One region of the Nocardiopsis coralliicola genome, then DNA from elsewhere that is predicted to be linked to it. Evidence: predicted binding sites of a transcription regulator. Region 1 holds the regulator's gene; the other holds the start of a gene.
What was found. The regulator LexA, encoded in region 1, represses DNA repair genes until DNA is damaged. The targets are predictions, from matches to a motif close to TCGAACANNTGTTCGA.
Positions count from the first base shown of each region.

Region 2: ACYVGT_RS05915 (enoyl-CoA hydratase family protein) is a predicted target of LexA. The motif match lies at 1,944-1,959, and genes of this name have one in related genera.

Region 1 is NZ_BAAGXT010000024.1:10,333-13,536, reverse strand. It holds gene ACYVGT_RS17085 (alpha/beta hydrolase family protein) at 1-1,039, opposite strand, end outside; gene lexA (transcriptional repressor LexA) at 1,319-2,101, opposite strand; gene ACYVGT_RS17075 (LysM peptidoglycan-binding domain-containing protein) at 2,393-2,929, shown strand.
Region 2 is NZ_BAAGXT010000005.1:63,075-66,278, forward strand. It holds gene ACYVGT_RS05905 (CoA-transferase subunit beta) at 1-291, opposite strand, end outside; gene ACYVGT_RS05910 (CoA transferase subunit A) at 288-1,145, opposite strand; gene ACYVGT_RS05915 (enoyl-CoA hydratase family protein) at 1,142-1,903, opposite strand.

The sequences.
Region 1 (3,204 bases):
GGCGCTGGTCGTCGGGGGCGGCCGCCGAGCCCGGGCCGCCGGGGCGGGTGCGCAGGACATGGTCGGCGCCGTCCAGGCCGATCTGCTCGGTGCCGAGGGCCGCAGCCAGGCGGTCCACTTCGCCGGCGGTCACCTGTGCGTCCTCGGTGCCGCGCAGGACCAGGGTCGGCATGCCCGGGGGGAGGTCCGCGGCCAGTTCCGCCGGGTCCAGTGCGTCGATCTCGCGGAGGAACCCGGCCGTCTCCGGCGCGAAGATGCCCCCGATCTGCTCGGGAAGGTCCTGCGGCAGCGGCTCTCCGGCGCGGACCCGGGCGATCGCGGTGCGGGTGCCCGTCAGCAGGTCGGCGGCGCCGGCCGCGTCCATGCTGCCGGCGGCCTCCGCCGAGCGCACCTGCTCGGTGATCTGCCGGTCGATCAGGTCGAGGTACACCTCGCCCGGCGGGGCCACCAGCACCAGGCCGGCCGGCGGCGGGCCCTCGACGGCCTCCGGGGCACCCAGCGCGAACAGGGCGCCCTCGGAGTGGCCGAGCACGGCGATGCGCTCGGGGTCGACCTCGGGCCGCGCCGCGAGTTCCGCGTAGGCGGCGGCCATCTCCTCTTCGAACAGCCCGTAGGAGGCCTCCGCGCCGTCCTCGCCGGACTCCGGCACCGGGCGGTCCCCGCTGCCGTACTTGTCGTAGCGCAGCGACGCCACGCCGGAGCCGGCGAGCACCCGCGCCAGGTTCAGGTTGGTCCCGGCGTCGGGGCGCCCCGGAGAATTGCCGTCCCGGTCGGTCGGCCCGCTCCCGGACACGATCAGTGCGGCCGGCACCGGTTCTCCGGCCTCCGCCGGCAGGGCAAGAGTGCCGGGCACGGTTCCGGAGCCGCCGTCGAACTCCACTTCGTGCTCGACCGGATCGGCGCCGGGCAGCTCCGCGGTGGGCGGCGCCGCAGGGGAGCAGCCCGCGGCGAGGGCGGCGGCGGTGCCGACGGCCGCGGCGGTGCGCAGGCAGTGCCGCCACAGCGGGAGCCGCCGGAGGGGGAGGGGAGAGACGGGCATGGCCCTACCGTACGGCGCCCGGCCGCCCGCTGCCCCGGCAGCACCGCGGCCTCCGCCGGTCGGGGCGGGCAGCGCGGGTGATGGAGGCCGCCCCGGTTCGGGACGAAGGTCCCTGGCGCGCCGCCGCCCCGGTCGGACGCCCGGCGGCCGGGGGTGCCGGAAGCCCGCCACCAGGGGTCTCCGATGCGTTCCGAATCGGCAACGGCCCCGTGACTTCAGGTGAAGGTCACGGGGCCGATCCGAAAGGAGGCTGATTCGTTACGCGGGTGGCGCGGGGGGTCACATCCGGCGCATCACGGCGACGACTTTGCCCAGGATGGTGGCCTCGTCGCCGTTGATCGGTGCGTAGGCGTCGTTGCGCGGCAGCAGCCACACGTGGTCCTGCTCCCGCTTGAACACCTTCACGGTGGCCTCGTCGCCCAGCAGTGCGGCCACGATGTCGCCGTTGTTGGCCTCCGGCTGCTGGCGGACAACGACCAGGTCACCATCGGTAATGGCGGCGTCGGTCATCGAGTCGCCGACCACGGTGAGCATGAACAGGCGGCCCTCGCCGACGATCTGCTTGGGCAGCGTGAGGACGTCCTCGATCGACTCCTCCGCGAGGATCGGCCCGCCCGCCGCGATCCGGCCCACGACCGGCACATGCGCAGCTCGGGACTGGTCGCCCTGGGGGTCGGCCTCGAGCTCGTCCCAGGAGCGCACCGGCGCTTGGCCCGGAATGCGAATCTCGACCGCCCGCGGGCGGTTCTGGTCGCGCCGGAGGTACCCCTTGCGTTGCAAGACCTTCAGTTGGTGCGCGACACTGGACGGGCTCGACAGGCCAACGGCGTCCCCGATCTCCCGGATGGACGGCGGATAGCCGCGCTGCCGCACATAGCGGTGAATGCAGTTCAGGACGCTCTGCTGGCGCGCGGTGAGCCGGGGGGCACCATCCTGCGCCGATGCGGCGGCTTCGCCGTCCGCCTCTGCAGGGGCGTGCTCCGGCGGGGGAACGGGCCGGAGCGCGGTGGGACCCGCTCCGGCCGCGCGAGGTTCCTGCGCTCCGTGGTTCTCCTCCGGCACGGCCGGCCTCCTCGGCGGTGATCTCGCGGTCGTCGCGTGTGGGTGGTGGGTCAGTGCTGCGGCGGGACGCGCGGGGCTCTGTCGGGCGACGATCCCCGCGTCACGGCGGTCCCGGAACCGTGCGCCCCGCGTTCAACCGCGCGCGCCGGAGCCGGAAGTCAAGCGTGTCCAACGGTAGTGCCTGCACACAGTGAGATCAAACAAACGTTCGAGATGGTGATGAAAAAAACGGCTGGATGCGGTATTAGTCGAACGCATGTTCCAACGAACGGGCGTTCGAAGGGAGCGATCATGGTCGATTCCGCGCCGCCCGGCCCGTCCGGCGCCGCGCCGGTCGTCCCGCGCCAGCGCGGGGCGTCCGAGCCGTCCGCCGGGGCGCGGCCGCACCGCCCCGAATCCCGGCCCGGGCACCGGCGTCCCGCGGCCCCCTACGACTGGGCCGTCGACGTCCCCGAGTGGACGCCGCCGCCCGCCGTATCCGGCCTGCCCGAGTTCGGTGCGCCCCCGGCCGTCCGGATGCGGCTCACCCTCCGCGGCCGCGCCGTCCTCGTGGCGCTGCTCTGCGCACTGGCCACCGGAGCGGTCTCGCTGCTGTTTGCGGCGTCCGCCTCGGCCGGCTCCGCCTCCGCCGCTCCGGTTGCGTCGTTCTTCAGCGGCTCGGTGTCCCCGACCGTGGTGGTCCAGGAGGGCGACAGCCTCTGGCTCATCGCCGAGCGCGTCGCCCCCGCAGAGGACACCCGCCGTACCGTGCACTCCATCGTCGAACTCAACAGCCTGGCCGGCACCGAGCTCGAGCCCGGCCAGATCCTGCGCGTCCCCAGGCACTGAGCGCCCCCGCCCGCCGCGCCGGCTGCCGAGGCCGCCGCCGCGGGCCGCTGCGGCCCCCGGAGCCGGCCCGGCGACGCCCCCGGGTTTCCGGGCATCCGGCGCCCCGCGCCCCTGCGGGCGTAGGGTGCGGCCGCATGCGGCCTGCGCGCGAGCGGCGGCCGCGGGCGCGCCGGCGGCGCTGTGCTGCGGCGGTTCCCCGGATGCTGCCCGGTTCGGGCCCGCGGCCCGCAGTAGGCCCGTTCCCAGAGGTCCCCACCTGGGGGTATGTTCCTCAG
Region 2 (3,204 bases), on a different contig from region 1:
GCCGTGCAGTACCAGCCAGAGGTGGTCGCGGAACGGCAGCCAGCCTTCGGCGCCGCCGGTGCCGGGGTCGGCGGTGCGGCCGAGCGGCAGCGGCTCGCGGCTCAGCAGCGGGCCGCCGTCGGTGGTGAGCAGATCGGGCTCGAACGTGCTGCGGGCGAGGCGGGCGCCGAGGATCGACACGGTGCCCATGGCGGCGGCCAGGATCTCGCCGTCGCCGCGCCACGCATCGGCGCAGGCGGCAACGGAGACTTCGGCGCGGGTGGCGGTGGTCGCGGCGGGTGCGGCGGTCATCGGCCGGTCTCCTTCCGGGCGTCGGTACTGCCGGCGTCGGCGACGCCCTCAGCGATGTAGCGCCCGCCGAACTCCGCCCACGCCTGAGGTGAGGCGGCCGCAGCTGCGTAGGCGCGCTGGAACTCCTCGTCGCGGCCGTAGTCGGGAAGGCATTCGGTGAAGTCCGCGCCACCCGGTGCCTCGGCGACGCCGGCGACCATGGACCGGTTGATGAGCAGGCTCTGCACCGGACCGGTGAAGGAGTCGACGATGCGCTCCGCGGACAGGTAGGTGCGCTCGGCCGCCTTGGCGAACAGGTCGTCCATGAAGGGGTCGGTGCCGAGGTACTGGCCGTTGCCGCGGGCGTCGGCGCGGTTGGTGTGGAGGAAGGCCGCATCGAGGTGGAGCGGCGGCATGGCGACGAGTTCGCGGTCGGCGTCCGGGCCATCGGGGTAGGGCGAGACGACCGTCTTCAGGTGCGGGTTGGCGGCCATGATGCCGGAGCCGATACCGGCCGGCGTGGGCAGGAACGGCAGCCGGTGGGCCGCGGCGAGCAGCCCGAACAGGAACATCCCCTCGTCGTACTCGGTGAACTCGACCTCGCCGTTCTGGCGTGCGGCCCGGAAGAACGGGTCGAGGGGCAGCGAGTCGAGCGTGACGAAGGGGGCGACGACGCGGCGGACCTTCCCGGCGGCGCAGAGCAGGCCGACGTCGGGGCCGCCGTAGGAGACGACGGTCAGGTCGCGGACCGCGGTCCGGCAGAGTGCGCGGACCAGCGCCATCGGCTTGCGGCGGGATCCCCAGCCGCCGATGCCGAGGGTCATGCCGTCGCGCAGGGTGGCGGCGATGGCGTCGGCGTCCATGAGCTTGGTCATCCGGCCTCCGATCCGTTGGAGCCGGCCGCGAAGGCGGACCGGTGGGTGTCACCGGCGCCGCTGAGGCCGAGTTCGAAGGTGAACCCCTGCTCGAACCGGTAGCTGCGCTTCACGTCGACCGGGTCGATCCCGTTGAGGGATTCCTTGGCGCTGCGGATCACCTCGGGGTCCTTCGCGGCGATCTCTCCGGCCAGCTCCATCGCTGCCGCACGCAGCTGCCCGGCGGGAACGACGGCGTGGACGGAACCGTAGGAGTGGAGTTCCTCGGCGGTGGCGTTCCTGCAGGTGTAGACCATGGTCCGCAGCCGGTGCGGGGGGACGAGGCGGGCGAGGTGGGTGGCGGCGCCCAGGGCACCGCGGTCGACCTCGGGAAGCCCGAATTCGGCGCCTTCCGCGGCGACGACGGCGTCGGCATTGCCGACGAGTCCGATGCCGCCGCCGAGGCAGAAGCCCTGAACGGCGGCGACGACGGGCACGGCGCAGTCGTAGACGGCGGCGAAGGCCGCGGCGCAGCCGCGGTTGGCGCCGAGTAGCGCGCCGCTGCTGCCGGCCGCGTGGATCTCCTTGATGTCGACGCCGGCGTTGAAGCCGCGCCCTTCGGCCCGCAGGACGACGGCGTGCACTCCGGGGTCCCGGCCCGCTGCGGCGACCGCCGCGGCAAGGTCGAACCAGCCCTGCACCGTCAACGCGTTGACGGGCGGCGCGTCGACCACGATCTCGGCAACCCCGCCGGGGTGCCGCGTGGTGGTGACACTCATCCACAGGTCCTTTCCGTGTACCGTCGTACCGGTTGTTCCACCAAACACTTGTTAGAATAAGACTTTAGCAGCCCCTTCCGCAGGGAAACCAGCAGGAGCCGCACAGCAGCGGGGTATGCGCGGTGGCGGGTGGGGCGTGCGACCACACGGCAGGGGCGGCTTCGCCGATGGCAGGCTCTCCGCGCTGGCCCGTTGCTTCGGGCGGTCTTTGGGCAGAGTCTCTGCTGGGCGCGGGGGTCGTGTGGCAGGCCTACGGCATCACAGCGAGGGCGGCTTCGCCGGCAGACTTTCCGATCTGTCCATTCGCTTCGGGTCGGTGTACGACCAGAGTCACGGTTGATCGCGGGGCTCAGGCGGCTCGGGCTGAAGGCTCCCGCTCCTCGGTAGCCGGCCGGCCGGTGTTCAGTGCGTCGGACAGGCGCAAAAGCAGCACCGACGGCGGGGCTGGGCAGGGGGCTCGGGCTGGTCGGCCGGGGGCGGGCTGGCCGCGGGGTGAGGGTGGATAGCAAGACGGGAGAGGTTCCGGGCTCCCGCGCGGGGGCAGCCGGGTGGCGGGCTGGTCAGTGCGCCGGCAAGCCAAAGGCGGCACCGACGGGGAGGGCAGCCGGGCCATTGGGGCGGCGGCCGGGCGGCGGGCCGCGGGGCGGGCGTGACTCGTGTGACTGGTGTGATTAGCGGGACTGCAGGGGTTGCAGGGTCGGCGGCTGGCCGGCCGTGTAAGCGCGGGTGGTTCGCGAACCCTTGGTAACACCCCATCGCCGCCCCGACTCCTACCTTTTCGAGTGCGGATGCGCGGCAAACCCGGGAGGTGTGACCGTTCCGCGGCTCATTCACCGCGCAGTTTTTACTCTTCGTGACGACATATCGGGCCAAACCGGGCGCCAGTCACGGACGGGGCGCGGGTGTCCGGTTTGGGGGCCCACGCGCGGCAGCGCGCCGCGTTCCATTTCGCGGAGTGGCGAGATCACTCCTGCCTCAAATCGCCCAAAGCGACCAATCCGACGCTGCGACTCGCACCTTTTCGCCGACCAGGCCGCGAAAAAAGGTGGGTGCGCTGAAATCAGACACGACAACGCTGCGTGACATCGTGTTTGTGCACGTCGGAGTGGCATGAAATCGGGCTCGTAGGGAGGGAAGGCCTCTTCTGCTTGGATGGGGTTTGCAGGGGACCCCCGTTGCATTGTCCGTTTTTCTGATACTTGTCCCCACGGCCGCCCCACACCTGTTCGCCCCGCCCAGGCGATTCGCGAACCCCGGGTAACACCCCATCGGCGCCACGACTCCCGCCTTTTCGAGGGCCG